2 regions of the Martinezella sp. CNPSo 3890 genome follow, and region 2 is predicted to be linked to the other one. Evidence: riboswitches for the same ligand, from Rfam matches in the RefSeq annotation. Region 2 holds a riboswitch; the other holds the start of a gene.
What was found. Region 2 has a riboswitch for FMN ahead of AC13RC_RS12020 (6,7-dimethyl-8-ribityllumazine synthase). Riboswitches for the same ligand answer to the same signal wherever they lie in the genome.

Region 1: another riboswitch for FMN. It lies ahead of ribB (3,4-dihydroxy-2-butanone-4-phosphate synthase); the one in region 2 lies ahead of AC13RC_RS12020 (6,7-dimethyl-8-ribityllumazine synthase).

What each region holds. Positions count from the first base shown of each region.
Region 1 covers NZ_JBXSOR010000002.1:339,534-355,369, reverse strand. The annotation lists gene AC13RC_RS07845 (transketolase family protein) at 1-81, opposite strand, end outside; gene AC13RC_RS07840 (transketolase) at 81-890, opposite strand; gene AC13RC_RS07835 (ABC transporter permease) at 1,114-2,094, shown strand; gene AC13RC_RS07830 (sugar ABC transporter substrate-binding protein) at 2,211-3,140, shown strand; gene AC13RC_RS07825 (sugar ABC transporter ATP-binding protein) at 3,169-4,647, shown strand; gene AC13RC_RS07820 (SDR family oxidoreductase) at 4,668-5,456, shown strand; gene tpiA (triose-phosphate isomerase) at 5,461-6,198, shown strand; gene AC13RC_RS07810 (glucose 1-dehydrogenase) at 6,274-7,056, shown strand; FMN riboswitch at 7,157-7,303, shown strand; gene ribB (3,4-dihydroxy-2-butanone-4-phosphate synthase) at 7,416-8,042, shown strand; gene AC13RC_RS07800 (homocysteine S-methyltransferase family protein) at 8,100-9,020, opposite strand; gene AC13RC_RS07795 (ABC transporter permease) at 9,083-9,772, opposite strand; gene AC13RC_RS07790 (ABC transporter permease) at 9,784-10,509, opposite strand; gene AC13RC_RS07785 (transporter substrate-binding domain-containing protein) at 10,522-11,295, opposite strand; gene AC13RC_RS07780 (ABC transporter ATP-binding protein) at 11,340-12,119, opposite strand; gene AC13RC_RS07775 (Lrp/AsnC family transcriptional regulator) at 12,291-12,776, shown strand; gene AC13RC_RS07770 (MFS transporter) at 13,213-14,553, shown strand; gene AC13RC_RS07765 (bifunctional sugar phosphate isomerase/epimerase/4-hydroxyphenylpyruvate dioxygenase family protein) at 14,637-15,836, shown strand, end outside.
Region 2 covers NZ_JBXSOR010000003.1:434,876-450,711, forward strand. The annotation lists gene AC13RC_RS11985 (amino acid permease) at 1-835, opposite strand, end outside; gene AC13RC_RS11990 (N-formylglutamate amidohydrolase) at 962-1,729, opposite strand; gene AC13RC_RS11995 (MurR/RpiR family transcriptional regulator) at 1,910-2,782, shown strand; gene AC13RC_RS12000 (ABC transporter substrate-binding protein) at 2,971-4,074, shown strand; gene AC13RC_RS12005 (ABC transporter permease) at 4,148-5,038, shown strand; gene AC13RC_RS12010 (ABC transporter permease) at 5,035-5,823, shown strand; gene AC13RC_RS12015 (ABC transporter ATP-binding protein) at 5,835-6,896, shown strand; FMN riboswitch at 7,003-7,149, shown strand; gene AC13RC_RS12020 (6,7-dimethyl-8-ribityllumazine synthase) at 7,239-7,715, shown strand; gene AC13RC_RS12025 (VOC family protein) at 7,776-8,126, shown strand; gene phnF (phosphonate metabolism transcriptional regulator PhnF) at 8,166-8,894, opposite strand; gene AC13RC_RS12035 (class I SAM-dependent methyltransferase) at 8,896-9,582, opposite strand; gene AC13RC_RS12040 (VOC family protein) at 9,702-10,097, opposite strand; gene AC13RC_RS12045 (tautomerase family protein) at 10,167-10,613, opposite strand; gene AC13RC_RS12050 (TetR/AcrR family transcriptional regulator) at 10,734-11,339, shown strand; gene AC13RC_RS12055 (ABC transporter ATP-binding protein) at 11,406-12,410, opposite strand; gene AC13RC_RS12060 (Gfo/Idh/MocA family protein) at 12,423-13,487, opposite strand; gene AC13RC_RS12065 (carbohydrate ABC transporter permease) at 13,484-14,323, opposite strand; gene AC13RC_RS12070 (carbohydrate ABC transporter permease) at 14,336-15,289, opposite strand; gene AC13RC_RS12075 (ABC transporter substrate-binding protein) at 15,491-15,836, opposite strand, start outside.

The DNA.
Region 1 (15,836 bases), on a different contig from region 2:
CTCGGCGGCAAGGCGTTCGAGCGTCGCTGCGAAAGCGTCTCGGCAATCATGGAGCTTGGGTGCGTTCACGGGCGCGTTCATTAAAGTGCCTCCGACAATTCTGCCAATGCGACTTCGTACTGTTCCTTGTTCGGAACCTTGTGGTGCCAGTCGACACGGTCCTGCATGAAAGAGATTCCGTGCCCCTTGTTGGTGTGGGCCACGATGCAGTGGGGGCGCTCGCTTCGGCGCTCGAGCGCCGGGACGACCTCGTGCATGTTGTTGCCGTCGATTTCGCTGACGTCCCAGCCAAAGGCTTCGAGCTTCGGGCGAAGAGGTGCTATGTCGTTCGTATCCGAAAGCGCGGCACCCTGCTGGAAACGGTTGTGGTCGACGATCAGGGTGAGGTTATCAAGCCGGAACTGCGCCGCGGCCATGATCGCCTCCCAGTTGGAGCCTTCCTGCATCTCGCCATCGCCGGTGATCACGTAGGTATGGTAGCCGGCCCCAGATAATTTCGCCGCCTTGGCCATGCCAACCGCGACCGGCAGGCCGTGTCCGAGAGGACCAGTATTGGTTTCGACGCCCGGCACCTTGTTGCAATTGGGGTGTCCATTGAGCCGCGAATGCGGCTTCAGGAACGTCGAAATCTCGTCTTCCGGGATGAAGCCGCGTTTCGCCAGAGTGACGTAGAGCGCGCACGCCGTATGTCCCTTCGACAGCACAAACCTGTCCCGATCGGGATGTTTCGGCTGATCCGGCCAGACGCGCAGCACGCGGAAATACAACGCGGTCAGAAGGTCGATCACGGACATCTCGCCGCCAATATGTCCGGCCCCTGCCTCGTAGACTGCCTGGAGGTCTCGCAGACGTATCTGGCGAGCAACACGTTCAAGTTCGGAAGGCTCCATTATTTCCTCGTGTGAATAAATATTCATTAGTTTATATTTTTGCACAGGAGGGCCGTTAGTCAAGCCCCCATATATCCATTGTCAGCAAAACAGGCAGACAAGACCCGGTTGACAGCGCCAAAGTGAGTTGGTAATGAATTTTCCAGCATATGTGAATAAATATTCTAGCTTGAAGTTCTAGCCGCCAGACATGGCCGCTAGCCTCAGGTCCCTGGGAGGAATGATGGTGGCGATCGACGTTAATGAACAGAGCCGTCCGTCCGTGGCATGGCTGAGAAAGCTCACCGGTGCTACCGGACCGCTTGTCGGATTGCTCGCTCTTTGCGTTTTCTTGAGCCTCAGCACCGATGCGTTTCTTTCGCTGCGCAACGGCCTCAACATTCTCGATCAGATCACCGTGCTCGGAATCATGGCCGTCGGCATGACTTTCGTCATCCTGATCGGCGGCATCGACCTTTCCGTCGGTTCGGTTCTTGCGCTGTCCATGATGGTCATGGGCTGGACGGCAAATATCGCCGGCCTGCCGCTTGCCGCCGGCATCGTGGTTGCACTTGTCGCCTCCGCGGTGAGCGGACTGATCGTCGGGCTTCTCGTCACTCTTTTCAGGGTTCCGGCCTTTATCGCAACTTTGGCTATGATGTCGGCCGCGCGGGGCGTCGCGAACATGATCACGGATGGCCAGCAGATCGTCGGATTTCCCGACTGGTTCATGATGCTCGCGATCGATCGCCATTTCGGCGTGCTGACGGCAACGGTCTTCCTGATGCTGGCGGTCGTCGCCGTGGCCTGGGTGTTCCTTCACTTCCGCTCCGAGGGGCGCATGCTCTATGCCGTGGGCGGCAATCCGGAAGTGGCTCGTCTCGCCGGCATCAATGTTCAGCTCGTGACGATTGCTGTCTATGTCGCAAGCGCGGTACTTGCCGGTCTTGCCGGTATCGTACTGGCGGCTCGTCTCGATTCCGTTCAGCCATCCAGCGGCTTTGGATACGAACTCGACACGATTGCGGCCGTCGTCATTGGTGGCACTTCGCTCTCCGGTGGGGCCGGCGGTATCGGCGGCACGCTGATCGGCGTCCTGATCATCGGTGTCCTGCGCAACGGTCTCAATCTTCTCAACGTCTCGCCATTCCTGCAGCAGGTCATCATTGGCATCGTCATCGTGCTCGCGGTCGGTGCGGAAACGATCCGCAGGCGGCGGGCCTGACATTCTGGCCCGCGTCCGGCGGATCCCAGCGATTTCCTCTCCGAAAGGTTTGGAGCGGATCATTTGCCCGAGGGGGAGGATATGCCCAAGGGTTCACTAAAAAAGGAGGAAATGAAATGAAACTTGCGCGCATACTTCTGGCCTCGGCCGCCGTGCTGGCGATGTCGTTGGGCTCTGTTCAGGCAAAAGACACCAAGAAGATCGGTCTGGCGGTCGCGAACCTGCAGGCAAACTTCTTCAACCAGATCAAGCAGTCCGTCGAGGATGAGGCCAAGAAGCGTGGCATTCAGGTCGTCACCGTGGATGCCAAGGGCGATGGTCCGACGCAGATCAACCAGATTCAGGATCTGCTCACCCAGAATATCGACGCCTTGATCTATATTCCGGCCGGTGCCGCTGCCGCGAGTGTTCCGGTAAAGCTCGCCAAGAATGCCGGTATTCCTGTCGTCAACGTCGACCGCAATGCCGACGGCGCGCCGGGCGACACTTTCCTTGCAACGGATTCCGTCGCGTCGGCCAAGGCCGTTTGCGACTACATCCTCAAGCAGGCCGGCGGCAAGGGCAAGATGGTGATCATCCACGGCCAGAAGGGCACGACGCCTGAAGTCGACCGCAGCAAGGGTTGCGCCGAATCGCTGAAGGCAAACCCCGGCGTGAAGGTGGTTGCCGAGCAATATTCCAACATGTGGGCCCAGGACGAGGGCTTCCAGATCATGCAGAACATGCTGCAGGCAAATCCCGACGTATCGATCGTGTTTGCTCAGGCCGACGCGCTTGCCCTCGGCGCCGCGCAGGCGATCAAGGTTGCAAACCCGTCCCAGAAGATCGTTGTCGGCGGCTTCGACGGCGATACGGCGGCTCTGGAAGCGCTCAGCAAGGGTGTCTTCGATGTGACCGCGACGCAGCAGACGCAGAAGATGGGCCGCGACGCGGTCGCCAATGCCGTCAAGCTCGTCGCCGGCGAGAAGGTGCCCGCGGTGCAGCTCATGGACGCCACGCTGACGACCAAGGAAAACGTGGCCGGCTTCATCGCCAACCACCCGTAATCGTCCTGAAATCTTGAGGAGGTGTGCCGTGACTGAGCCCGTTCTTTCCCTGAGGGGCATATCCAAGCGCTACGGACCGCTTCAGGTGCTGAAGAATGTCAGCCTTGATGTCTATCCGGGTGAAGTGGTCGCGCTTCTCGGCGAAAACGGCGCCGGCAAATCGACCTTGTCGGGCATCATCGCCGGATCACGCACGCCTTCCGAGGGAACGATGACATGGCTGGGGCAGCCCTATGCCCCCGCCACTCCGCGCGAGGCGATCGACAAGGGCGTCGTCCTGATCCATCAGGAATTGCAGCTCCTGCCGCATCTTTCGATCGCCGAAAATGTCTTCATCGGGCGATGGCCGATGAAGAACGGGGCTGTCGATCGCCCTCAGATGGTCCGGCGCGCCCAGGAACAGCTCGCACGCCTGAACCTACATATTCCAGCGACACGCAAGGTCGCGGGCCTGTCGACTGCCAATCAGCAGCTCATCGAGATCGCCAAGGCGCTGGCGCTCAATGCCAAGCTGCTGATTCTCGATGAGCCGACCGCAGCGCTTGGTGGCGCGGAGACGGAAGCGCTGTTCGAGCAGGTGAGAAAGCTTCGGTCTGAAGGTGTCGGCATCATCTACATCTCCCACCGCATGGAGGAGATCAAGCAGATCACCGATCGCATCGTCGTCCTGCGCGATGGCGAGCGGGTTCAGGAGTTCGCCGACAGCGCCACACCTGTTCGTACCATCGTCGAAAGCATGGTCGGCCGTTCGCTGGACCGGATGTTCCCGGCTCTTCCCGAACCGACGGATCGCCCTGTTTTGCAGGTCAGCGGATTGAGTTCGCCTGACCGGTCCTTCGAGGACGTGACGTTCGAAGTTCGCGCCGGGGAGATCCTCGGCATTGCCGGGCTGGTTGGTGCCGGCCGCACCGAACTCGTCCGTGCCGTTTCTGGCGCTGATCCGATCATCGCCGGCTCGATCAAGCTGGAGGGTGAGGAGCTCAAGCTTCGCAATCCGGCCGATGCGATCGCCAAGGGCATCGTGATGGTGCCCGAGGATCGCAAGGAGCAGGGTCTCGTCGTCGGGCATCGCATCAGTGAAAACATCATCTATGCCAACCTCGACAAGCTCGGTGGACGCTGGATCACATCACGTGTCAAACGTGCTTTCGCCGAAAAGGCTGTGGCGAAATTCGGCGTCAAAGGCCGGGCCGAGCAATATGCCTCGGACCTGTCGGGCGGCAACCAGCAAAAGGTCGTCATCGCAAAGTGGCTGATGCGTGACCCCAAGGTCGTCGTCCTCGATGAGCCGACCCGTGGCATCGATGTCGGCGCGCGAGCCAGCATTTACGACATCATCGTCAACCTCGCAAAGCAGGGGGTGGCCGTCATCGTCGTCAGCTCCGATCTCGAGGAGGTTCTTGGTGTCTCCAACCGGATTCTCGTGCTTGCACAGGGCAAGCAGGCAGGCATTCTCAATCGTGACGAGGCCAATGACGTCTCTGTCATGGAACTTGCGACAATCTAGACAAACAGAAAGGAAGAGCGGTGTCCGACATCACTCTGAACGCCCCGAAGCTTTTCGATCTTGAGGGACAGGTCGCGCTTGTGACCGGCGCCGGAAGCGGGATTGGGCAGCGTATCGCCATCGGTCTTGCGCAGTGCGGCGCCAACGTCGCGCTTCTGGACCGTCGATCCGACGATGGTCTAGCGAACACGGCTTCGCATATCGAAGCTGCCGGTCGCCGTTCCATCCAGATTGCAGCCGATGTGACCAGCAAGTCCTCTCTCGGGGAGGCGGTTGCGCGTACCGAGGCGGAACTTGGGGCCTTGACGCTTGCAGTCAATGCCGCCGGTATCGCCAACGCCAATCCCGCGGAAGAGATGGAAGAAGAACAGTACCAGACGCTGATGGACATCAACCTAAAGGGCGTTTTTCTGTCCTGCCAGGCGGAAGCACGCGCGATGCTGAAGAACGGGCGCGGATCGATCGTCAATATCGCCTCTATGTCCGGCGTTATCGTCAATCGCGGCCTGAGCCAGGCTCATTACAACGCCTCCAAAGCCGGTGTGATCCACATGTCGAAGTCGCTCGCGATGGAGTGGGTCGGTCGCGGCGTCCGCGTCAACACCATCTCGCCGGGATACACGGCGACGCCGATGAACACGCGTCCGGAAATGGTTCATCAGACAAAACTTTTCGAAGAGCAGACGCCGATGCAGCGCATGGCAACGGTCGATGAGATGGTCGGCCCCGCCGTCTTCCTGCTGTCGAATGCCGCAAGCTTCGTGACGGGCGTCGATCTGCTCGTCGATGGCGGGTTTTGCTGCTGGTGATGCGATGAGGAAACTGATTGCCGGCAACTGGAAAATGAACGGTCTCGCGTCCTCCCTGGCCGAGATCGAGGCGCTGAAGGGAATAACGGACCACGCGGCGTGTGACATCGTCGTCTGCCCGCCCTTAACGCTGGTCGAGAAAGCGGTCGAACGGGTGCGAGGATCAGGGATTGCCATTGGGGCACAGGATTGTCACGCGCGGACCTCAGGCGCCTATACCGGAGATGTTTCCGCCGAGATGCTCGCCGAAATCGGCGCTCGTTTCGTCATTCTGGGACATTCCGAGCGGCGCTCGGCCTATAGGGAGACGGACGGCGCAGTTGCGGCCAAGGCTGTCGCGGTCCATGAGACCAGGCTGACGAGCATCATTTGCGTCGGGGAGACACGTGCGGAACGGGACGAGGGCAGGGCGATCGAAGTGGTTCGTGCCCAGCTAGAAGCATCAATTCCCAACACCGCAACCAGTTCGAACACGGTGATCGCCTATGAACCAGTGTGGGCGATCGGAACAGGGCTAGTTCCGACCCTGGAGCAGATCGAGGAGATGCATTCGTCCATCCGCCAGGCGCTTGAAAAGCGGCTGGGAGAAGAGGGGAGGGATGTCAGGATCCTCTATGGCGGTTCGGTCAAAGCATCGAACGCAAGGGCAATCTTCGGCGTTCGCAACGTCGATGGTGCCCTGGTCGGGGGCGCATCCCTGAAGGCATCGGAGTTTGCCGGGATTATCTCGGCCGCCGTTTGAAGTCGCCAGCAACAGGCGGGCGCTCGGCCCCTTGAGCCGGCGCCTGGCGTGGCTGTCACCGCGAAAGGAATAGGAATGCAGCGTTTCGAAAACAAGACCGTGGTCATCACCGGCGCGAGCCGCGGCATCGGGGCCGCGATCGCCAGACGGTTCGCGCGTGAGGGCGCCAATCTCGTAGTCTCGGCCAATGAGGATTCCGTCCATGCGGTCGCCGATGCGATCAAGGCTGATGGCGGGAAGGCGATTTCCTTCGTCGGTGACGTGACCGACAAGGCCAGTGTGAAGGGGCTCTACGAGGCGGCTGAGGTGGCCTTCGGTGCCGTCGATGTTTCCATCCAGAATGCCGGTGTCATCACCATCGCCCGCGTCGAGGACATGACCGAGGGCGAATGGGACAAGGTCATGGCGGTCAATACCAAAGGTGTCTTCCTCTGCGCCCAGGAGGCGATTGCCCGCATGCGCAAACATGGCCGCGGCGGCCGCATCATCAATACCGCTTCCGGCCAGGCGCGGGACGGCTTCATCTACACGCCGCATTATGCGGCATCGAAGATGGGCGTCGTCGGCATTACCCAGAGCCTTGCCAAGGAAGTCGCGACCGAAGGCATCACAGTGAACGCTTTTTGCCCAGGCATCATCGAAACCGACATGTGGGCCTATAACGACCAGGCTTGGGGGAAGCTTTTGGGCAATTACGGCCCCGGCGAACTCATGAAGGAATGGGTCCAGGGCATTCCGATGAAACGGGCCGGATCGGGCGAAGATGTCGCCGGTCTCGTCACTTTCCTGGCCAGCGACGATGCGGCCTATATCACGGGCCAGACGATCAATGTCGATGGCGGCTTGATCATGTCGTAGTTCGACAATGAGGAACGGTGCGTTCGTTGGGCGGATCGGATTCTCGACGTTTTGGCGATCAAAGCCTCTTGCGGAATGAGGCATTGATCCCTTATCTTTCAATTGTTCTCAGGGCGGGGTGTAATTCCCCACCGGCGGTATGGGGAGTTTCCTCGAGCCCGCGAGCGCCTTCCGAGCTTTCGGAAGGGTCAGCAGATCCGGTGAGATGCCGGAGCCGACGGTATAGTCCGGATGGAAGAGAGCAACGCAGGAGACGCCGCGTCGTGGCGGCGTTCACATGCTTGTTCGCCCAAGGGAAAATGGTGGCTTTGACCGGCCATGCACGCCGTTTCGAACGGCAACCCTTGAAAGGCAGGAAAATGGCAATTTCGAAAATTGAAGATGCGATCGCTGCGATTGCGCGGGGCGAGATCATCGTGGTTGTCGATGATCGTGACCGCGAAAACGAAGGCGATCTGGTGATCGCCGCGGAAGCGGTCACACCGCAGGCGATCGCGTTCATGATGAACCATGCCCGTGGTCTCATCTGCGTTCCGATGGAGGGCGAGAGGCTCGACGAGCTCGATATTCCGTTGATGGTGCCGCGCAACACGGAAGTCCTCAAGACCGCCTTCACCGTTTCCGTCGACTACATTCCGGAAACCACGACCGGAATATCCGCCGCCGACAGGGCGGCAACCGTTCAAGCCCTCGTCAGGGACGGATCGCGTCCGGAGGAATTTGCCCGGCCCGGTCATATCTTTCCGCTTCGCGCGCATCCAAACGGCGTCCTGTCGCGTCCTGGGCACACGGAAGCAGCCGTGGATCTGGCCCGGCTTGCCGGCCTTTCGCCGGCCGGCGTCATCTGCGAAGTGGCGAACGACGACGGCACGATGGCCCGCCTTCCAGAGCTTGAGGTCTTTGCCGAGCGGCATGGCCTCCATCTCGTGACGATCGAGGATCTGATTGCCTACAGGGCCGCAAGCGCTCCCTTCAAGGCTGCCTGATCGTTCCGATACAGCCTATTTTGATCCTGCCCGGATCGATGCTTGCGCAAGGCTCTCCTATGCTCCTTGAGGATGAAGGAGAGCCTTCCTCAGCCTATGAATATGCCCGGCGCCGATCCCGCAGCAACCACCGACCATCGTCGCGCCGGCATCGACCCATGAACAGGCGAAGCGCGAATAGGCGTCGTCATTCAGATCCTGACGGGTCGCGTGAAGGCCCTCGTTGGCGGCCGACTCGCCTTGTTCTCCCTCGAAAGCATTGGCATAGACGCCGATCCGCAGATTATTGCCGCCCTGCTTGAAAACCTCCGCTGCCGCATCGACGGCCTTGCGCATGACTTCCGGTTTGCTGCAGTTGAACAGGAGCGCGTCCGCGCCAGATGACGCTGCCCACCGAGCCGCATCCTCGACAAGTTCGCCGGAGCGGAGCTTAGGCGAGGCGCCATTCCTTTGCGCGGCGTCATCCGCAAGCGTGAAGGAGATCCAGAACGGTTTGCCGGTTTCAGCGACCGCCGTCCGAACCGCCTCTCCCTCCGCGATCAAGCTGAGGGTTTCCCCGAGCCAGACATCGACGTAAGGGTAGAGGTTTTCGACCAGAACCTTGAGATAGTCCTGAACGCGTAACGGATCGAAATTCTGTGGTTCGTAGGAGCCGAAGATCGGAGGCAGGGAGCCTGCGACCAGGATTTTTCGATCCTTGCAGGCGTTAGCGGCGTCGCGCGCCAGCCGTCCGGAAAGGGTGATGAGATCAGCCCCTTCCTTCCAGAACCGTTCCTCGCCAATGTGGAAGGGCACGAGCGCGTAGCTGTTGGTCGTAACGACATCCGAGCCGGCAGCGATGAATTCGTCATGCACCTGCCGGACAATCTCCGGTGAATCGACCAGTGCCAGCGCCGACCATTCCGGCTGCTTCAGTTCCGCGCCGAGACGCAGCAGTTCGCGGCTCATGCCGCCGTCGAGGATCAAGGGTTTGCTCATGAATGGGATCTCCAGAATGGCTCGGATCTGCGGAGAGGTTTGATCTCTCCTTCATGCCGGGGTTAGCGCCGCACCGGCACCTGCGCTTCCAGGAACCGGAAGCTTCGCGCGATGATGGCTGTGATGACGAGATAGAAGACGGTGACGACGATCAGAGGCTCGTAGACCAGCAGGGTGTCCTGACGAACCTTGGTGGCAACGGCATAGAGGTCCATCACGGTGACGGTGAAGGCGAGTGGCGTTGCCTTCAACTGCATGACGATTTCGCCGCCGATCGTCGGCAATGCGATGCGAATGGCGCGCGGCAGCCAGATGCGCCGCGTCAGCGTCAGGGGGCGCATGCCGAAGGCGCGGCCGGCTTCCAGCTCGCCTTTCGGAACGGCCAGCAATGCACCGCGCAAAACCTCCGCCTCATAGGCCGCGTAATTCAGCGTGAAGCTGACGGCCGCGAAGAAGAAACCTTCACGTAGGATCGGCCAGAACAGGCTTTGGCGGATTCCCGGGATCATCGGCAGAAGAGAGCCGACGCCGTAGTAGAGCAGCCAGAGCTGTATCAGCAGCGGCGTGCCCCGAAAGAAGGTGCAGTAGCCACGCGCAAGGCTTCGCAGGATGGGGCCGCCGCTGACCTGGGAAAAGGCGAGGCCGATCGCGATGACGAAGCCGAAGACGACGGAAATCACAAGCAGCGACAGCGTTTGCACGGCTCCCGTCAACAGAAGCGGCCAATAGGCGGATATCCATGAGAAGGTCATGCCGGCACCCCTCAGGCAAGCTTCGGCTGGCCGCGGCGTACACGCCGCTCCAGCAGGTCGAAGAGGGCGTTCGAGACGAGCGTGAGAGCGAGATAAATGAGGGCGGAAGCCAGGAAAAAGATGAAATAGTGCTTGGTGCTAGCGCCAGCGAGCCGCGTGGCGAGAGCCAGTTCCTGGTAGCCGACGACGGCGACGAGAGCGCTGTCCTTGGTGACCGACATCCATAGATTGGCAAGACCGGGAAGGGCATTCGGCAGCAGGGCGGGTAAGATGATGCGACGGAAACGCAGGCGTGCGCCCATGCCGAATGCCTTTGCCGCCTCGATCTGGCCGACAGGGATCGCCAGGATCGCGCCGCGCAGCACTTCCGTCATATAGGCGCCCTGCACGAAGCCAAGCACGGCGACCGCGACAGCGAAGCCATTCAATTCGAATGCCGGCAGATTGAGCGCAATGAGGAGCCGATTGAGGCCGTCCATCCCTGCGTAATAGAGCCCGACGATCAGGATCAGCTCGGGGACCGCGCGGACGGCGGTCGTATAGAGTTCAAGCAGCAGCCGGAGCGGCCTGATGCCGGAGAGCTTGCCGAGCGCGCCGCCCGTACCGAGCAGAAGGCCGATCAGAAAAGCGCCGGCGGAGATGGCGACCGTGGAGGCGGCCCCGGTCAAGAGTACTCCACCCCAGCCCGGAGGATAGGGGGAGAGCAGGTCCAGAATGCCCTGAGGAGAGGTCGCCATCGTTGCGATCGTTTACTTGGCGCCGTAGATATCGAAGCTGAAATACTTCTTCGTGATCTCGTCGTATTTGCCGCTGGCGCGTACCGCGGCGATCGCTGCGTTGAGCTTAGCCTTGAGCTCGGTGTCTTCCTTGCGCAAACCGCCCGAAACGCCGGCTCCGAGAATTTCCTTGTCGTCGGCGACATCGCCCATCTTGGCGCAGCAATCCTTGCCGCTGTCGCTCTTGAGGAAGGCATCAAGCGCAAGGGAATCGCCGAAGACGTAGTCGATGCGGCCTGCAGCGAGGTCCTGAAACGCCTCGTCGAGCGTTTGGTAGGTCTTTTCGTCTGCAACCTTGGCGAAGTACTTCTTGTAATATTCCGACTGGATCGTCGACACCTGGATGCCGATGGTCTTGCCCTTGACATCGTCTGCCGTCGCTCCGGTCTTCTGGTCCTTCGGGCCGATCAGCGTGCTGGGCGTGTTATAATATTTGTCGGTGAAATCGATGATCTTCGAACGCTCCGCCGTGTTCGACATCGACGACCAGATCACATCGAACTTCTTGCTCTGAAGCGCCGGAATGAGGCCGTCCCAGGAAAGCTCGATGATCGAGCATTTCTCTTTCATCTGCTCGCAAACGGCGTCCATCATATCGATTTCCCAGCCCTGCCATTTGCCGGAGGCATCCTTGGCGAAGAAGGGCGGGTAGGATTCGTTCATGATGCCGAAGCGAACCTCGGCCTGCGCCGTCATCGAAGAGAGAGCGAAGGCAAGCGCGGCGAACAGAGTGGAAGCCATTCTCATATAAGGGATTCTCCTAATGGTGTTGTCTGCGAATGGGATGTGGATCAGGACGTCAGCATGCCGGTAAATTCCCGGCATCGGCTGCTGATCGGGGCGTCGAAGATCTGCTTTGGCGGCCCTTCCTCCTCGATCCGTCCCTGATGCAGGAAGAGAACGTGGTTCGAGACATCGCGGGCAAAGCGCATCTCGTGGGTGACCAGCAGCATGGTTCGGCCCTCTTCCGCGAGATCGCGGATGACCTTGAGGACCTCGCCGACCAGTTCGGGATCGAGCGCCGATGTCGGCTCGTCGAAGAGCATCACGGCCGGGTCGATGCAAAGCGCGCGAGCGATCGCCGCTCTTTGCTGCTGTCCCCCGGAGAGAAAGGCCGGATAGGCGTCGCGCTTGTCGTAAAGCCCGACTTTGTTGAGAAGAACTTCTGCCTTGTCGATAGCCTCGCGACGGGGGACGCCGAGGACATGCACCGGAGCCTCGATGATGTTTTCGAGAACGGTCATGTGCGCCCAGAGATTGAAGCTCTGAAATACCATGCCCAATCCGCTGCGCATCCGTTCGATCTGCCGCCAGCTTTTCGGCTGCATCTGTCCATGGCGTCCCTGCTTCAGCGCGACTTCCTCGCCGTTGACGACGATGCGGCCGCGATCGGGCATTTCAAGCAGGTTTATGCAGCGCAGGAACGTGCTTTTCCCGGAACCGGACGAGCCGATGATGGAAATCACGTCCCCTTGATGGGCGGTCGTTGAAACGCCCTTGAGGACCTGATGTGACCCAAAGCTCTTGTGGAGATCTTCCACGCGAAGAGCCTGGGAGGGCAGCTCTGTCATATAGAATTCCGATGAAAAACAATTTGCGGAGAATATCGCGAAGGAGAGCGGAATTTGCGCGCAATTTCCGATTATTTTGCATATAAAAAGCAAAAATGTATTTCTTGTGCATCTTTTACGATGGAACAGAGATGTCGTCGCCTAAGTTCATCGACGCCGAAAGGAGCGGGAATGGAAAATCTGGATCGCTTTGATCGCGATATTCTCGATATCGTCCAGCGCAATTGCCAGCTCACTGCCGAAGCGATCGCGGAGGAGGTCGGCCTTTCGACTTCGGCTGTGCAACGGCGCCTGAAACGGTTGCGCGAGGACGGTATCATCAAGGCGGAAATCGCGGTCGTCCACCGCAAGGCGACCGGAACTCCAATGGTGTTCATTGTCGGCATGGAGATCGAGCGGGACAATTACGATGCGCTTGCCAAGTTCCGCCTTTGGGCGGAAAAGCAGGATCATATCCAGCAGGTCTATTACGTCACGGGCGCGGTCGATCTCATTGCGATCGTCACCGCCAGGGATGTCGAGCATTATGACGACATCGCCGCCGTGATCATGGCGGAGAATCCGCAGATACGGCGTATGCACACGAATGTGGTGCTGCGTGACGTCAAGCTTGGTTTGTTCGTGCCGCTGGCAGATGGTAACGAGGCCGGCCGGTAAGCCGCGGGTCGCGGGATGATCGAGGGCGTGCCGTACTCGCCGATCATTGACATGTACTGGGCGAGAGGGAACTGTCCTTGGTCCAGCTGATATTGCCTGACCTTCAAGATTTTCAACGAATAATGATGGGGCCTCTGCAGGCGCGCTCAGCCCGACTGGGAGGCCTTCACCGCCTCAGGCTGTGACGTAACAAGCTGCTTCAACGCATTGTTTCTATTGCTCGACACGAGGCGCTGCGGGATGACAGGTTGCTGGCGCTTTACAAAACGAACTAGTTCGTACATTATTGTTAACGAGGAGTGAGGGTGCTGCATCGTGCAGCATCGAAGATTGTCAGGATGATCTGGGATGTCCTTGCAAGCGGGTGCAGGCGGAGGCCGGATGCGCACGGTTGCGATATGTTCTCGACATCCGAATGCTCTGGGGAGGAACGACCATGAAAAGACAAATCGAACATAAAACACCCAAGCGCGCGGCTCTTGCGAGCTGGTTGGGAAGCGCCGTCGAATATTACGATTTCTTCGTCTACGGTACGGCAGCAGCGCTCATTTTCCCGAAGATATTCTTTTCGGCGGAAGACCCGCAAACGGCCGCCATCGCCTCATTCGCGACCTTTGGCGTCGCCTATATCATGCGGCCGCTGGGGGCGGTCGTCCTGGGTCACGTCGGCGACAAGTTCGGCCGCAAGAAGGTGCTGACCTTCACCCTGCTCCTCATGGGTTTTTCGACTTTCATCATCGGCTGCCTGCCCACCTATAATCAGGCCGGCATCCTGGCGCCCATTCTTCTGGTTCTGGCGCGCGTGCTGCAAGGCATTTCGGCCGCCGGCGAACAGGCCGGCGCCAGCTCCATGACGCTTGAGCACGCGCCAGAAAATAGACGGGCCTTCTTTACCAGCTTCACGCTGAGCGGAACACAGGCCGGACTGATCCTTGCAACATTGGTCTTCATTCCGCTTGGAAAGCTCGATGAAGCCGCGTTGATGTCATGGGGTTGGCGTATCCCGTTCTTCCTGAGCTTCGTGGTGGTCATCGTCGGATTCTGGGTTCGCCGCACGCTTGCCGAAACCCCGGCCTTTCTGGAGGAAACCCAGAAGGGCGAGATCGTAAAGCTGCCGCTCGTCTCGCTGCTCACCAATTATTGGGCGGATGTCCTGCGCATCATCTTCGCGGCACTGATTTCCGTCGTCAGCACGATCTTCAGCGTCTTCACGCTGTCCTATGCGGTCAATACCATGCATATCGATCGTTCGACGATGCTGACCGTTCTGGTGCTTGCCAATATCGCGGCGCTGGGCGCGATTCCCGCATGGGCCATTCTAGCAGACCGCATCGGCCGCAAACCCGTGTTCATCTTTGGAGCCGTCGGCTGCGCGGTGCTGATCTGGCCCTACATCTGGGCCATCAGCCAGAACAACCTCATGCTCGTCTTCGTCCTCGGCATCCTGCTTTCGGGCGTGGTCTATAGTGCATCGAACGGCATCTGGCCGGCCCTCTATGCCGAAATGTTCGATACCCGCGTGCGTCTGTCCGGCATGGCCGTCGGAACCCAGATCGGTTTCGCGCTCGGCGGCTTCGCGCCAACGATCAGCGCGGCGGTCATGGGCACCGGACCGATGGGTTGGGTGCCAGTCGCGGTCTTTACCTCCATCACAGCCTTGATTGCCGCCATTTCCGCGGCAACCGCGACGGAGACCTACCGGACGCCGATCGATCAGCTTGGCAGGGATGAACGACGCTTGGCAGCTGCCGTTCGCCACGCCGATCGGGCTGTCTAGCGGCCAGTCCCGATCTGCGCAGCAATGACGTGTCGCGATCGCGGATGAGTTTGTTGAAAATCGTCAAGTAACGGGATGAAACAATGAAAACCTCGATTGCGACCGTTTCGATCAGTGGTGACCTCAAGGAAAAGCTTCAGGCCATCGCCAAGGCAGGTTTCGATGGCGTCGAAATCTTCGAGAACGACTTTCTCGCTTTCGATGAATCACCGCGCCAGGTCGGTCAGATCGTGAGGGATCATGGGCTGGAGATTACGCTCTTTCAGCCGTTCCGCGACTTTGAGGGCATGCCTGAACCCTTCCGCAGCCGGACCTTCGATCGCGCAGAACGCAAGTTCGATCTAATGCAGGAGATGGGGACCGATCTCGTCCTTGTTTGTTCGAACGTCTCGTCCGTGGCGCTGGGCGGGATTGATCGTGCCGCCGCCGACTTCTTCGAGCTCGGCGAGAGAGCGGCCAAACGCGGCCTGCGCGTCGGATATGAGGCGCTCGCCTGGGGGCGACACATTCACGACCACCGCGATGCCTGGGAAATCGTCCGCCGTGCCGATCATCCAAATATCGGCCTCATTCTCGACAGCTTCCACACGCTTTCGCGCAGGATCGACGTCAATTCGATCCGGTCGATCCCGAAAGAGAAGATCTTCATCATCCAGCTTGCCGACGCGCCGCTAATCGACATGGATCTGCTCTATTGGAGCCGCCATTTCCGCAACATGCCGGGGGAGGGCGACCTTCCCCTACTCGAATTCATGAAGGCCGTCGCCGCAACGGGCTATGACGGCTATCTGTCGCTGGAGATTTTCAACGACCAGTTCCGCGGCGGCTCGCCGACCGCCATCGCCGTCGATGGCCGGCGCTCGCTCATCTATCTCGGCGACCAGGTTCGTCGCGCGGAGAACAGCGGTCTCACCTTGCCCCCGATGCCGCCGCGTGCCGAAGTGGACGGCGTTGCCTTTGTCGAGTTTACCGTCGACGAAGCCGAGGCGTCTGTCCTTTCTGATCGGCTGCGTGCGCTGGGCTTTCGCCATGTCGGGCGCCATAAGAGCAAGCGCGTCGATGTCTTCCGGCAAGGCGACATCAATCTTGTCGTCAATACCGATCAGGACGGGTTTGCGGGCGCTTCTTACGCTTTGCACGGGCAGTCGGCCTATGCGATGGGATTATGGGTGGATGATGCGGAAGCCGCGGTTGCGCGGGCCGTGGCCCTGGGCGCCGAACGCTTCGAACAACCATTGGATCCCGGCGAGATTGAAATGCCTGGTGTCAGGGGCGTTGGCGGC
Region 2 (15,836 bases):
CCGACGACACCATGCCGCGCGGAACGGAATGGGCGGCTTTCACTGTCTCTTCCGACGTATGGGCCGAGGCATCGTAGCCGGTGATCGTGTAGATCGGCAGCAGAAGGCCGAGCGCGAAGACCCAGAAGGTCGAAACCTGCGGCCAGACCGGGGCACCGGTTGCCGAGCCGTCGGCAGCAATCGTCGCCAGACCGGAATAGTTGGTGAAGGTGAAAAGCCGCGCAAAATCATAGGACGGCGCAGCGATCAGGCAAACAGCCGCCAGAAGGATCGAGGTTGCGAAGATCAGATAACCGGAGAAGTCGGTCAGCTTCGCCGTCAAGCCGATACCCATGTGATTGACCAGCGCCTGCAGACCTGTGATGACCACCAGGAACACGATGCGCACCAGCGTGGTGTCGGTCATGTTGAAGTAGCCGCCGAATGCGCCGACGAAGAAGTAATAGGTGCCGACATTGATGGCGCCGAGGACGGTGACGAGGCCGAGCAGGTTGAACCAGGCCGTCAGCCAGCCGGTGAAGCGATTGCCGAGGATCGAGCCCCAGTGGTAGAGACCGCCGGCCGTCGGATAGGCCGAACTGATCTGGGCCATCGCCACAGCGAAGACGAGCGATATGAAGCAGCCGACAGGCCAGCCGATACCAATAGCGGCACCGCCCGCACCCGATGTCGCTTGAGCCAGCGAATTGATGCCGCCGGATAGAATGCAGATGATCGAGAAGGACACGGCGAAATTCGAGAATGAACTCATCCGCCGTTCCAACTCCTGAGCGTAGCCCATGGAGTGCAGGATCTGGACATCCTGCTTCTTGTCTGACTCTGTATAATCAGCCATGCCATTCCCCCTAAAGCCCGGTCGTCCGCGGGATTGCGGAGAACCATGTGTCACATTGACCGCTGACATTTCGCCATGCGGCCCGATCGCAGTTGAACTGCTCCCCGGGGTCTTTTTCTTTTATGCTCAGGCTTCCAGACTGCTCTGGAGAAGCCCCGTCAGATAATCGGCCATGACCCCTTGACCGACGTCATCTCGAATGAGGTCGTTGCGGACCTCGATCATTACGTTATGCAGACCATTGGCGAGCCCATGCAGCTTCAACGTATGGGTGACACCGTCTTGAGGACCGTAAGGCTGATTGCGCTCTGTCTGATAGAGCGGTGCCTCAGCTGCTGCATCAAGCATGCGATCGGCCAGCCAACGGTCTTCATCATGCAGAATGCCAAGCTCCACTGCCCGCGGCTTGCCATTATAGACCGGCGTGAAGCTATGGATTGTCACGATCACGCTTTTTTGTCCGCGCGCCGCCCGCTCCTTCAAGAGCGCCCGAATGCGATCGTGAAACGGGATGTAGAGCCCTTCCGTACGCGCTTTTCTATCCGCCTCGCCCAGGTGCTGATTTCCAGGGATCGTATAGATCTCGCTCGTCTCCGGCATGGCACCGGCGCTTTCGGGGGGCCTGTTGCAATCATAGATCAGCCGGGAGAAGCGCTGAAAAACCAAGGTGGCATTCAAGCCGGCGGAAATTCCCCTTGCAACCGCGAGTGCGCCTGGATCCCACGCGATATGGCTGGAAAGCGCCTCAACGGAAAGCCCGAGGTCGCCGAACCGTTCTGGAAGCGCGCGGGAGGCATGCTCACAGACGAGCAAAACCGCACTGCTTCCGTCCGGTCTTTCGACCGCAACGCAATCGCCGTCTGCCTTCGTCAAAATACCTTGCTGCGCGAGCATCGGAGACGCCCCATTGCCGATTAACAAAATGTTTATAAGAAAAGAATTCTTCAGGTTTTCGCCGCTGTCAACTGGAAACTGAAATTATTTCTTCATTTGTGACATTGACTCGAAATGTGACAGCGTTGTTATATCCTGCAAGGAAAGCGGCATCAGACCGTTCCGGGGAGCTAAAATCGAGTGAACAATGCGTCGAAAACAGTTTCAGACGTAATCAATGCGCGCTTTGACACGCTGACGCGCGCCGAAAAGCAGCTCGCCAAGAGCCTGCTCGACAATTATCCCGTTTCCGGGTTGGGCAGCATTACCACCGTCGCCGAGAATGCGCGGGTTTCGACCCCGACAGTCGCACGCATGGTGCAGAAACTCGGATACAAAGGCTATCCGGACTTCCAGGCCCATCTTCATCAAGAGGTCGAGGCAACGATCTCCAACCCCCTGACGAAGCACGATCGCTGGGCATCCAACGCGCCAGGCACGCATATCCTCAATCGTTTCGCCGACGCCATCATGGGCAACCTGCGACAGACCCTGTCGGATATCGACGTGGCGACCTTCGATGGCGTTGCCGCGCTGCTGTCGGAAAGAAAACGCGGCCTTTATTTCGTGGGCGGGCGCATTACAGGGGCGCTTGCCGAGTATTTCTTCACCCATATGCAGGTCATCCGCCCCAACACAACGCTGCTCTCCTCCAATTCCAGCACCTGGCCACAATATGTCCTGAACATGAATCCGGGCGATCTGCTCGTCATATTCGATATCAGGCGTTACGAGCAGGAAATGGTCAATCTGGCCGCCGCCGCCCGCCGGCGTGGCGCGGAAATCATCGTCTTCACCGACCAGTGGGCAACGCCCGCCGCCAAGCATGCGAAATACACGTTCCGCGTGCAGATCGAGGCGCCGTCCGCCTGGGATTCATCGGTTGTCACCCTCTTCATCGTCGAAGCCCTGATCGAAGCCGTACAAAGCTCGACATGGGACGAGACAAGCGAGCGTATGAAGACACTGGAAGGTCTTTTCGAGCAAACCAAGCTGTTTCGCAAGCTAAGTTGAAGGGGAATGAAAACAGAAAATAACGGTCCGTGAAGGGTGTGAAATACAGCGACTGTCATACTTGTCGATTAGAAGCAAAAATCGACTGCGTTTTCAGCAAACGCAACACTTTGAAGTCGTCACACAACCTTCATGTAACGTCATTAACAGCAACGCCAGACACTGAAAACCCAAAAGGAGGAAATGCAGTGATCTCGAAAATTCATCGTCTTCTGACAATTTCTACGGCGATGCTCGTCGCTTCGACGGCTATCGCGGCCGCAGAACCGAGCGCCGATCTCATCGCTGCCGCTAAGAAGGAAGGCACGCTGACCACGATCGCCCTGCCCCACAACTGGTGCGGTTATGGCGACCTGATCGCTGCGTTCAAGGCGAAATACGGCATCGAAGTCAACGAACTGAATCCGGATGCCGGTTCGGGCGATGAAGTCGAGGCAATCCGCGCCAACAAGGGCAACACCGGCCCGCAGGCTCCCGACGTGATCGACGTCGGTCTCTCTTTCGGCCCGACGGCCAAGAAGGAAGGCCTGCTGCAGCCGTACAAGGTTTCCACCTGGGATTCCATTCCGGACAGCGCCAAGGATGCCGAAGGCTACTGGTACGGCGACTACTACGGTGTTCTCTCTTTCGTCACCAATAAGGACGTCGTGAAGAACCCGCCGAAGGACTGGGCTGACCTCCTGAAGCCGGAATATGCCAACACCGTTTCGCTCGCTGGTGACCCGCGCACGTCGAACCAGGCAGTTCAGGCCGTCTACGCCGCCGGCCTCGCAGCCGGCGAAAAGGACGCCGCCAAGATCGGCGCCGCCGGTCTCGATTACTTCGCGAAGCTCAACAAGGCCGGCAACTTCGTTCCGGTCATCGGCAAGTCCGCCTCGCTGGCTCAGGGTGCAACCCCGATCGTCGTCGCCTGGGACTACAACGGTCTCTCCTGGCGCGACAGCCTGAACGGCAACCCGCCGGTCGACGTCACTGTTCCGGCTTCCGGCGTTATCGCTGGTGTCTACGTCCAGGCGATCTCGGCTTTCGCTCCGCATCCGAACGCTGCCAAGCTCTGGATGGAATTCCTCTATTCCGACGAAGGCCAGATCGGCTGGCTGAAGGGCTATTGCCACCCGATCCGCTTCAACGACCTGGCGAAGAACAAGAAGGTTCCGCAGGAACTTCTCGACAAGCTGCCGCCGGCCGCCGCTTACGAAAAGGCCGTCTTCCCGACGCTAGAAGAACAGGATGCCGGCAAGACCGCCATCACAACCAAGTGGGATTCTGTCGTCGGTTCGAACGTACAGTAATCCGACCTGACATGACCTCCCCGCTTCGGTGGGGAGGTTTTCCATTTTTCTGACGCCGCGGATTGGGTCAATCATGAGCATCGTCACAACATCGACAGTCAGTTCCACTCCCATGATCAACAAGCGCGTGGTTGTCGACTGGCTGGGCATAGCGCCCTTCCTAATTTTCGCGCTGCTGTTTCTGATTTTGCCGACGATCTATTTGGTCGCAGGCGCGTTTCTGACGCCTGACGGCAGCCTGACGCTGAAGAATATCGGCGACTTGTTCACGCCGACGATTATGAGCGCCTATTGGATCAGTATCAAAATCTCGGTCGCTTCGGCGCTCGGCGGCGCGATCATCGGCTTTTACCTGGCTTGGGCGCTGGTCCTTGGCGGGCTTCCCAGCTGGATCCGTCACGCCTTCCTGACCTTCTCAGGGGTCGCATCGAATTTCGCCGGCGTGCCGCTGGCCTTCTCGTTCATCGCCACCCTGGGCCGCCAGGGTCTGGTCACGATATTGCTCGCTCACTTCGGCTTCAACCTCTACGGCACCGGCTTCAACCTGCTGAGCTTCTTCGGCCTGACCATTACCTACATGTACTTCCAGATCCCGCTGATGGTGCTGATCATTACACCTGCGCTCGACGGCATGAAGAAGGAATGGCACGAAGCGGCTTCCATTCTCGGCGCAACCAATGGACAATATTGGCGGATGGTCGCCCTGCCGATCCTCTGGCCGAGCCTGCTTGGCACGACGCTGCTACTGTTTGCAAATTCGTTCGGCGCCATCGCGACGGCAATTGCACTTACCGGCAGCTCGCTGAATATCGTTCCGATCGTGCTCTATGCGCAGATCCGCGGCGACGTGCTGCACAATGCCAATCTGGGCTATGCGCTTGCGCTGGGCATGATCGTCATCACCGGTATTTCAAACGTCATTTATATCTTGATGCGCATGCGCGCTGAACGGTGGCAGAAATGAAGCTGCAAAAATTCTTTGCCTGGATCGCCGTTGCCATCGGCCTCATCTACTTCCTGGTGCCGCTCATCGGTACACTGGAGTTCTCGCTGCGCATGCGGCGCAACGCTTACAGTTTCGACGCCTATGCCTCCGTCTTTTCGGATTTCGGCTTCATAACGGCCTTTGGCTTCTCCATGTTGATGGCGCTTCTGACCATCATCTTCGGCATGTTGCTCGTTGTGCCCACGGCCTATTGGGTGCGGTTGCGGTTGCCTCAGCTTCGGCCTGTCGTAGAATTCATCACCCTGATGCCGCTGGTCATTCCGGCCATCGTCATCGTATTCGGCTATCTGCGACTGTATAATTCGTCGTCGATCCTGCCGCTGACCGGCTATAATTCGACGACGAACATTCTGCTCGTCTGCTCCTACATTGTATTGTCATTGCCCTATATGTATCGTTCGGTCGATACGGCGATGCGTACCATTGATGTCGGCACGCTGACGGAGGCTGCCGAAAGCCTTGGTGCAAAATGGACAACCATCATGTTCAAATGCATCTTTCCAAATGTCATGAGCGGTGTGCTTTCCGGAGCTTTCATCACCCTTGCGATCGTCATGGGCGAATTCACCATGGCATCGCTGCTCAACCGTCCGGCATTCGGGCCCTACATGCAGCTCATGGGCGCCAATAGAGCTTACGAGCCCTCTGCCCTAGCCATTATCGCACTTGCCGTTACCTGGCTCAGCATGGGCTTGCTGCAGCTCGTTTCCCGTTTCTCAAAATCCGCTCCGATTAAGGCGTAAGGCTTCTCACCATGGCTTTTCTCGAACTCACCCACATCAAGAAGTCCTTCGGCGACATTCAGGTCGTGCACGATTTCAATATGCAAATCGAAAAGGGAGAATTCATCTCCTTCCTTGGACCGTCGGGCTGCGGCAAGACGACCGTGCTGCGCATGATCGCCGGTTTCGAAACGCCGACCGCCGGCACCCTGTCGATCAACGGCAAGGATCAGCGGGCGTTGAAACCGAACCAGCGCAACATCGGCATGGTGTTCCAGGCCTACGCGCTGTTCCCGAACATGACGGTGCACGACAACGTCGCTTTCGGCCTCAAGGTGGCCGGCATGGCAAAGCCCGACATCGACAAGCGCGTCAAGGAGATGCTGGCTCTCATCAAGCTCGATCATCTGGCCGGCCGCTATCCCTATCAGATGTCCGGCGGCCAGCAGCAGCGCGTGGCGCTCGCCCGCGCCATCGCCGTCAAGCCGCAGGTCCTCCTGCTCGACGAGCCGCTCTCGGCCCTTGATGCCAAGATCCGCATTTCGCTGCGCGAAGAAATCCGCGCCATCCAGCAGCAGCTCGGCATCACCACCGTTTTCGTGACCCACGATCAGGAAGAAGCCCTGTCGATCTCCGATCGCATCGTCGTCATGAATGCCGGTCGCGCCGATCAGATCGGCACGCCTTTCGAGATTTACAACACGCCGGCAACCCGCTTCGTCGCTTCCTTCGTCGGTACGCTAAACCTGATCGAAGGCAAGGTCGTCGATCCCGATAGCAACCGCATCATGATCGGCGATCAGGGTGTGACCCTGAAGCAGTCGGTGACGGCCTATAAACCGGGCGACACCGTATCACTCGCCCTGCGTCCGGAAGCCGGTTCGCTGGCGGAATCGGCCAAAGGCGATACGGCTCTCACGGGCGAAGTCTCTTCGGCACACTTCCTGGGTTCGGTCATTCGCACCCGCATGAACGTTGCTGGCAACACGATTTCCTTCGACATGTTCAACAGCCCCGGGATGATGCCTCCGAGCGTCGGCGAGAAGGTGACGCTGCGCTTCGCCTCCTCCGATCTGCTCGTGATTCAGGATTGAGAAAGCACCGTGCGTCGCAGGGTCATTTTGGAAAATTATTCGCGGACGCCGGGTCAGAAACCCGGCGTTTTTCTTTGATTTTCATGAGAGAAAGCATTTATAGTCCGGACGTTCTCAGGGCGGGGTGCAATTCCCCACCGGCGGTATGGGGAGTTTCCTCGAGCCCGCGAGCGCCTTCCGAGCTTTCGGAAGGGTCAGCAGATCCGGTGAGATGCCGGAGCCGACGGTATAGTCCGGATGGAAGAGAGCAAGCAGGATCGCACCTCCTCCGCGCGAGGGATGCCGCGATGTTGCGTGTTCGCCCAAGGGATATTTGACAACAACCCTTGAAAGGCAAAATTCATGACCATTTCGATTTCTACCCAGCCGAGCCGCGTCGCGATCATTCGGGCTCGCTGGCATGCCGATATCGTCGATCGCTCGGTCGACTCCTTCGTTGCCGAATGGCAGACGACGGAAGGTGCGTCGCCGATCGATATCTTCGACGTGCCCGGCGCCTTGGAAATTCCGCTGCATGCTCAGACGCTCGCCCGCAACGGCCGTTATTCCGCAATCGTTGCCACCGCTTTCGTTGTCGACGGTGGCATCTATCGCCATGAATTTGTCGCCAATACGGTTCTTGATGCTATGATGCGCGTCCAGCTGGACACCGGCGTGCCGATCCTGTCGGCAGTCCTGACCCCGCATCACTTCCAGGAGTCGGAAGCCCACATCCAGTTCTTCAAGGAACATTTCATCATCAAGGGCCGGGAAGTCGCCAGCGCCTGCCGCCATATTCTCGCAGAACGCGCCAAGCTGCTGCCCGCTGTCACAGTTTAAGCTTAGCATAGTGGAGGCGCGGCATCTGCCCGCCTCCATGTCCACCAGGGAGAAACGTCAGTGACCGTCCTACGCATCATCCCGAACCTGTCCGCCGCCGATCCCGCCACGGCCCGTCTTTTCTACCACGACCTGCTCGGCCTCGACATCGTCATGGATCACGGCTGGATCCTGACCTTCGCCTCTGAAGCGGCAACAGTGCCGCAGATCAGCGTCGCCAGCGAGGGCGGTTCGGGAACGCTCGTCCCCGACCTTTCCATCGAAGTCGACGATGTCGATACGCTTTATCAGCGCGCCACCTCCATGGGCTTCGGCATATTGTATGACCTGACGGACGAGCCGTGGGGTGTGCGCCGCTTCTACGTCCGCGACCCCTTCGGCAAGGTGGTCAATATCCTCTCCCACCGCTAGTTCAAGCTCACGAAGAGCCTCAAGGGCTCTCCGGCGCTCTCATCGCAGATCGAGATTGAATGTGGTGCGCTCGGCCGGCCAGACCGATTCCGAATAGGTGATCGGCACTCCGTCGGTATCCGCATCCACCTTGCGCGTCACCAGCAGCGGCGCGGATTTCAGCTGGCGCAGGATCCGCGCCTCGTCGGCCGTCGGCATGCGCGCCTCGATCTCCGTCGACAAGCGCTCATAGTCGGTGACGCCATAGCTGGCGAGCGCTGCCGAGATTGTCGGATGCCTCAATCTAGCCTGATCGAAATCGGGAAAACGTTCGGCCGGATAATAGGAATCCCCCAATTCCACTGGAATACCGTCGGCCGTCATGACACCGCGACGATGGATGACCGACGCGCCGATTGCGATCTTTAAATGGGCCGCGACGCGTTCGGTCGCCGGCACGATCTCGTGAACGAGCAGCTCGCCGCCCGGTTCAAAACCTTGCTCGATCAGATTTTTGTGGAAGCGGGTGCGTTTCGACAGCGTATAGTCGAGCACGCCCCTATGAACGAAGGTTCCCCGCCCCTGTTCGGCGCGGACCAATCCGCGTTGCTCCAAGTGCCCCAACGCCTGGCGCACGGTGAAACGGCTAACGCCGAACCGCTGCATCAGTTCGGGCTCGGTCGGCAATTTCTCTCCGGGCGCGAAAGTCCCGGCGGCAATATCGGCCGCCAGGATCTCGCCGATCTGATGCCAGAGCGCGGTGCCGCCCTTTCGGTCGATCGTCTCCATATCAGATACGCTTCTCCAGCCGGAACAGCAGCTTGTATTCGGCTGGATAGCTCAACGCATCGAGAATGCTCGGATAATATTTCCGATCCTTGGTGGCACGCACAAAACCATCATAGCCGAAACGCCTGACCGAAACATCGAAGCCAGCGGCCGTGAAGGCTTCGATATAATCCTGTGGCGAGCGATCCTGCATGGGCGCGTTGCTGTTGTTGCCGATCAGCTCGAGCCACTTCGGCCAAAGCGGCATTTCATTGTGGCACCCGGTCACCGCGTAATAGACGCCCCCATTGCGCATGGCCTGGAACATTCCCTCGGCATGCTCTCGCAACTGCGGCAGCAGATAGATCACCTCATAGCTGAAAGCCACGTCGAAGCTGTCGGCAAAGGGCGCCAGGTCGGTCGTGACATGAAACTGCAGCGGCATGTTGCCTGCGGCTTCGACAGCGGCAGCCACCGATTCCGAAGCGATATCGATGCCGACACCGCGTCGGAACGGTCGCATGGCATAAAGCAGCCGCAGAAAGCCGCCACGGTTGCAGCCGAAATCCAGGACGGTCTTCGAGGAGAAATCCCGCTCCGGCACCGTCTCAATGAAGTGGCGCCAATAAGGGCTATGCGATTCTGCCATGGCGGCGTCGCCCTGCGGTTCCTTGTGCCATGTCGCGTAAGTCGTTGCTGCGCTTGTCATCATGCTCTCGCTGTTGGAGTGAACTGAACCCTTTATAACTCCACCTCATGACAGTCGCATGAATTCGTCCGGACGACTGGACTAATAATGATAATCTTTCGCGCGTGATCAGTTAGCTCCTATTGCAGGCAGTCTACCATCCATTGCACGCCGAACCGGTCCGTCAGCTTGCCGTAGTAGCTGCCCCAAGGCTGAACGGCGAGTGGCGTCGTCACCGCGCCGCCCTCAGCCAATCGAGCAAAAATCCTCTCGGTGCTCTCTCGGTCATCCATCATGAGCATATGAGCGGAACCTCTCATCGGCTCGGCATCGTGATTGTCGGAAGCGAAGAACGAGACGCCTGGCCCCTCAAAGCGAGCGTGCATAACCCTGCCCCGCATCGCTTCGTTGGCAAGCGGCACCCCATCAGCACCATGACGAACCAACAGCGTCACTTCGCCGAGCCCGCAGACTGTATAGAAGGCAAGCGCTTCCTCGCAATGCGTCGTGAAAAACAGATAATTGGCGAGTTGCATCTCCTGCCTCCCTTGTTGTCGGACGAGCGGCCCACGCAGCCGCCCGGTATCAATGCCAATTATCTCATCTCACGCGCGATGAGCTTCAACCTCAGGCGCTGCGGCGCTCGCAATAGCGCCAACCAGATCGGCATTGCTGTAGCTTTGTCCCGCAATGCCCCAAGCACCCTCAGGCGCATAGACGATGTTCGACCAGATATGCTCACGCTTGATCCGCCCTTCGGCCGCCTGCTCGACGACATCAGTCGCCCTTGCAATGAAAGCGCGCTTGGCTTCGGTGGTCGCAAGCGCGATTTCGGGCAACTTGAGTTCGATGAAGGCCGCAGCGACGGGCTTTCCGGCTGCCAGCACATGTGCGGCCGGAAGCACATTGATCGAGCCGATGACATTGGCCGTCATAAATTCATTCCCGGTCAGGCCGGCAACATCGAGGACTGCACCCGTAAGTCCGGCAAAAGCTTTTGCCTGCGCTTCGGATGAAAGCAGTCCTTCGGACACGGTAAGTGTAATGGGCATGGGGTATCTCCTTGTTGGACCTATGACGGCAATTGATATATACCGATCACTCTTTAACGATACATACCGATCGCTCTCTATGCAAGCAATAAAGAGAGATCGCTCTCAATGGAGATAGCAATGCGCTACAGCGCCGAACATAAGGAAGAGACCCGGACGCGGGTGGTCGCTGCTGCAGGGCAAGTCTTTCGCAGGGAAGGCTATGGCGGCGCAGGCATCGATGCACTGACGAAAGCGGCCGGCGTTACCAACGGCGCCTTCTACGGACACTTCAAGTCCAAGAGCGAAGCGTTTCGCACTGCAGTCGTGGAAGGATTGGAAGAATTGCGCCAAGCGATCCTGACGCTCAGGCAAAACCAGCCGAAAGACTGGTTGAAGGAGCTCGCCAGCTTTTACCTCGGCTACAAGCGGACTTGCGATCTCGGTGACAGCTGCACACTGCCAAGCCTTTCCCCCGATGTCATGCGTGCCGATGAGGAAACGCGCCGCGCCTATACGGTGGAATTGAAAAAACTCATCGCCGATGTCGCCGCCGGCCTGCCGGGGAGCACAAGCTCTGGTGAAACGACGGCAGAGGATCGTGCCATCGTTCTTCTCGCTACGCTGAGCGGTGGTCTGACGCTTGCCCGCGCCGTCTCCGATCCCGCCCTTTCCGTCCACATAGCCGAAGTCATTGAGCGGGCTGCTCTGACAGCGGGCGATCCTCCGCGGCCGCAAAGCGAATGACGATGCAACTCAAGCGGACGAGATGCAGCCGAGACGGAGCCTATTGCCTCGTCTCGGTGGGGCCATTCACGCCCGGATCGCCTTGTCGTTCACATCGAAACGATGCATCTGGTTCGCATCCGGCGTCGCATAAACCATTTCGTCCGGCTCGTATTTGTGTTCACCGAAGAGACGCGCGGTGAGTAGACCGGTGGCCTCCGACTCCAGATAGATGATGGTGTCCGCACCGAGATGCTCGACGTGGATGACTTTGGCGGCCCATGTGCCCTGATCGCGTGATAGCGTGATATGCTCGGGGCGGATGCCGACGGTCTTGGCGCCGCTTTCGCCGAGACGCTCGGCCGCGATGAAATTCATCTGCGGCGAGCCGATGAAGCCGGCAACGAAAGTATTGGCCGGGCGGTTATAAAGCTCCATCGGCGAGCCGATCTGCTCGATCGCACCGGCATTGAGCACGACGATCTTGTCGGCAAGCGTCATCGCTTCGACCTGATCGTGGGTCACGTAGATCATCGTTGCCTGCAGGCTGCGATGCAGCCGGGCGATTTCGAGGCGCGTCTGCACACGCAGCGCCGCATCGAGATTCGACAGCGGCTCGTCGAAGAGGAAAAGCTCCGGTTCGCGCACGATGGCGCGGCCAATGGCGACGCGCTGGCGCTGGCCGCCGGAAAGTTCCGATGGCCGGCGGGCGAGATAGGGCGCAAGTGAGAGCATGCCAGAGGCCTTTTCGACGCGGCTGTCGATCTCGGCCTTCGGCGTGCCGGCCTGCTTGAGGCCCAGGCCCATATTGTCCTTGACGGTCAGATGCGGATAGAGCGCATAGGACTGGAAGACCATCGAGATGCCACGCTTGGCGGGCGGCGTCACAGTCACATCCTGGCCGTTGATCAGCACGGCACCGGAGGTCACGTCTTCGAGACCTGCGATGCTGCGCAGCAGGGTCGACTTGCCGCAGCCGGAAGGACCGACGAAGATGACGAACTCACCATCCTTCACCTCGAGGTCGATGCCCTTCAGCACGTCATGCGTACCATAGGCCTTGCGGATGGATTTCAGTTGAAGCGATCCCACAGTCTTTTGTCCTTATAGATAAACGGGCTTGCCGGTGCGCACGCTCTCATCGGCAGCGAGGCATATGCGCAGAGATTGAACGGCATCAGTCATATGACGATTGAGGTCGAGATCCTCGCGGATGGCCTTCAGCATGAAGGCCTGCTCGAAGTTGCACAGTTCCTGGTGACCCGGTTCGCCGTCCATATGCAAGTCCTGATCCGGCCGGATGAACTGGCCGTCGGGTCCCGTTTCAGCGCTATGCAGCCGGATGACGGATGTCTTCGTATGCATGTCGATATCGTCGGACTTGGCGTTCTGATCCATGGCGATCGAAACCGAGCCGTTCGGCGACATGACATCCTTCACGAAGAAGGCCGTCTCCGAGATCATGGGACCCCAGGCGGCCTCGTACCAGCCGACGGAACCGTCTTCGAAGATCACCTGCAGATGGCCGTAATTATACATGTCCGGCTTGATCTCCTGCGTGAGCCGCAGGCCCATGCCGCGCACCTCGACGGGCTTGGCATCGGTGATCTGACACATGACGTCGACGTAATGCACGCCGCAATCGACGATCGGCGACGTCATCTGCATCAGCGCCTTGTGTGTCGCCCAGGTCGGGCCGCTCGATTGCTGATTGAGATTCATGCGGAAGACATAGGGGCCGCCGAGCTTGCGCGCTTCGGCAATCAACCGCATCCACGAGGGATGATGGCGCAGGATATAGCCGATCGTCAGCTTCTTGCCGGCTTTCTTTGCCGCCGCGACCACACGCTCGGCATCTTCGACCGTCGTGGCCAGCGGCTTCTCGACGAAGACGTGGCAGCCGGCTTCGAAGGCCATGACGGCGAAATCGGCATGGCTGTCGGAATAGGTATTGATAGAGCAGAGGTCCGGCTTCAGCTCCTTCAACGCCGTCTCGAAATCCGGATGGACCGTATATCCCCGCAACTCCTCGGGCAGCTCCCGCTTGGAGCGGTTGACGAGGCCGACGATCTTGAAGCCCGGATTGTTGTGATAGGCCAGCGCATGGCTGCGGCCCATATTGCCAAGGCCGGCAACGAGAACGCGGATCGGCTTTTCATATAGGCTCACTTGACTGCTCCGGAGGTAATGCCGCGAATGAGTTGGCGCGAAAAGATGACGTATAGGATGAGGATCGGCAGGATAGCGAGCGTCAGCGCCGCCAGCACCGCATTCCAGTTGGTGACGAACTGGCCGATGAAGATCTGCGATCCGAGCGTCACCGTCTTTGTCGCCTCGCTCGGCGCCAGGATCAACGGGAACCAAAGATCGTTCCAGATCGGGATCATGGTGAAGACGGCAACCGTCGCCATCGCCGGGCGAACCAGCGGCAGGACGAGGCGGAAGAAGATCGCATATTCGCTGAGGCCGTCGATGCGGCCGGCATTCTTCAGGTCGTCAGAAACCGTCCGCATGAACTCGGACAGGATGAAGATCGCGAGAGGCAGACCCTGTGCCGTATAGACAAGGATCAGCGCCGTCAGCGTGTTGACGAGGCCGGCGGCCACCATGCCCTGCAGGATCGCAACGGTGCCGAGGCGGATCGGGATCATGATGCCGATCGCCAGATAAAGGCCCATGACCGTATTGCCACGGAAGCGGTACTCCGACAGCGCGAAGGCGGCCATCGCGCCGAACAGCAGTGTCAGGATGATCGAGACGATCGTGACAATAAAGCTGTTCTGGAAATAGGTGAGGAAATCTCCCTGCTTCAGAACGGTATCATAGCCGATCATGCTGAAGGAGGACGGCGTCGGAACGGTCAAGGGCGCGCGGAAGATCGACGCACGATCCTTGAAGGAGTTGATGACAGTCAGAAACACCGGAAAGATGGCGACCAGCGTATACGCAATAAGTGCCAGATGGACGAAGCCGGTGCGGACAAGGGAAGTGCGTGCCTTGGACATGGAGCGCCCTCCTCAGAACTGGTAGCGGCGGATGCGCCGCTGCACGATGAAAAGATAGAAGGAAACGCCGGCCAGAATGATGAGGAACATCACTGTCGCGATCGTCGCGCCCATCGAGCGGTCACCGAGCTGCAGCTGGAAGCCGAAGAAGACTCGGTAAAGCAGCGTGCCGAGAATATCGGTCGAGCCATCCGGCCCCGCCAGTGCGCCTTGTACGGTATAAACCAGGTCGAACGCATTGAAATTGCCGACGAAGGTCAGGATCGAGATGATGCCGATCGCTGGTAATACCAGCGGCAACTTGATCTTCCAGAACTGGCTCCAGCCGGTGATGCCGTCACATTCGGCAGCTTCGATCACCTCTTCGGGGATGTTGAGCAACGCGGCATAGATCAGCATCATCGGAATGCCGACATATTGCCAGACCGAGATAAGCGCGACGGTAACCAGCGCCGTGCTCGGCCTGCCGAGCCACGGGGCGAAGAACGATTTCAGACCGATGACATTCAAAAGCTCAGGCGCAACACCCCAGAGCGGCGAGAGGATCAGCTTCCAGATGAAGCCGACGACGACGAAGGAAAGCAGCGTCGGCAGAAAGATGGCGGTGCGGTAGAATGCGACGAAACGCAGCTTCGGTAAGGACAGGAGTGCAGCCAGCGCCACACCGATCGGATTCTGCACGCACATATGGATGGCGAAAAAGATCAGGTTGTTGCGCAGCGCATTCCAGAAATCGTGAGACCAGCGGTCATCGCCGAACAGGACCTTGAAATTGTTCAGGCCGACGAAGACAGATTGATTGTCGACGACGTTGTAAAGCGACAGCCGCAAGGTCTCGATCAGCGGCAGGATCATGACCGCCGTATAGACGACAAAGGCCGGGAAAAGGAAAACGAGGATGTGCCAGCGCTTGGAGCGCCTGATCGGCGTTACGTCAAGGGCGTCTGATGTCGCGGCGTCGCTCATGGCTTTCTGCCTGTTTTTCTTGGCTGCCTGATGAGACGGCAGTGCAAAGGTTCAAATCCGCCCGTTGCCCCGGCTCTCTGGCCGGCTGGAAGCGACATCAGGCGTGTCGAATGTAACGGCGAAATAATCGCCAATCCAATTACTCAAGATAACGAAAAGGGCGAGGCGCCTGAATGGCCCCTCGCCCACATCATGCGATGCTTACTTGCCTGGCTTGTACCAGCTGTCGAGGCCCTTTTGGAGCTTCTCGGCAGCCTGTTCCGGAGTGTCCGTGCCGTTGATCACGTTTGCGGATTCGGTCCAGGTTTCATTTTCCAGGTTCGGCGTGCCGCGCGACAGGATCTGATAGGTGGAACGAACCGTCGATTTGTGATTGTCACGCCAGGAAACGAATTCCTGGGCGAGCGCATCGCTCATCTTCACCGGATGCGAGTTCAGGCTGAAGAAGCCCGGCAGCGAGTTGGCATAGATGGTTGCAAACTCGTCGGAAGCGACCCAGTCGAGGAACTTCTTGGCTTCTTCCTGGTGCTTGCTCTTCGTATTCAGG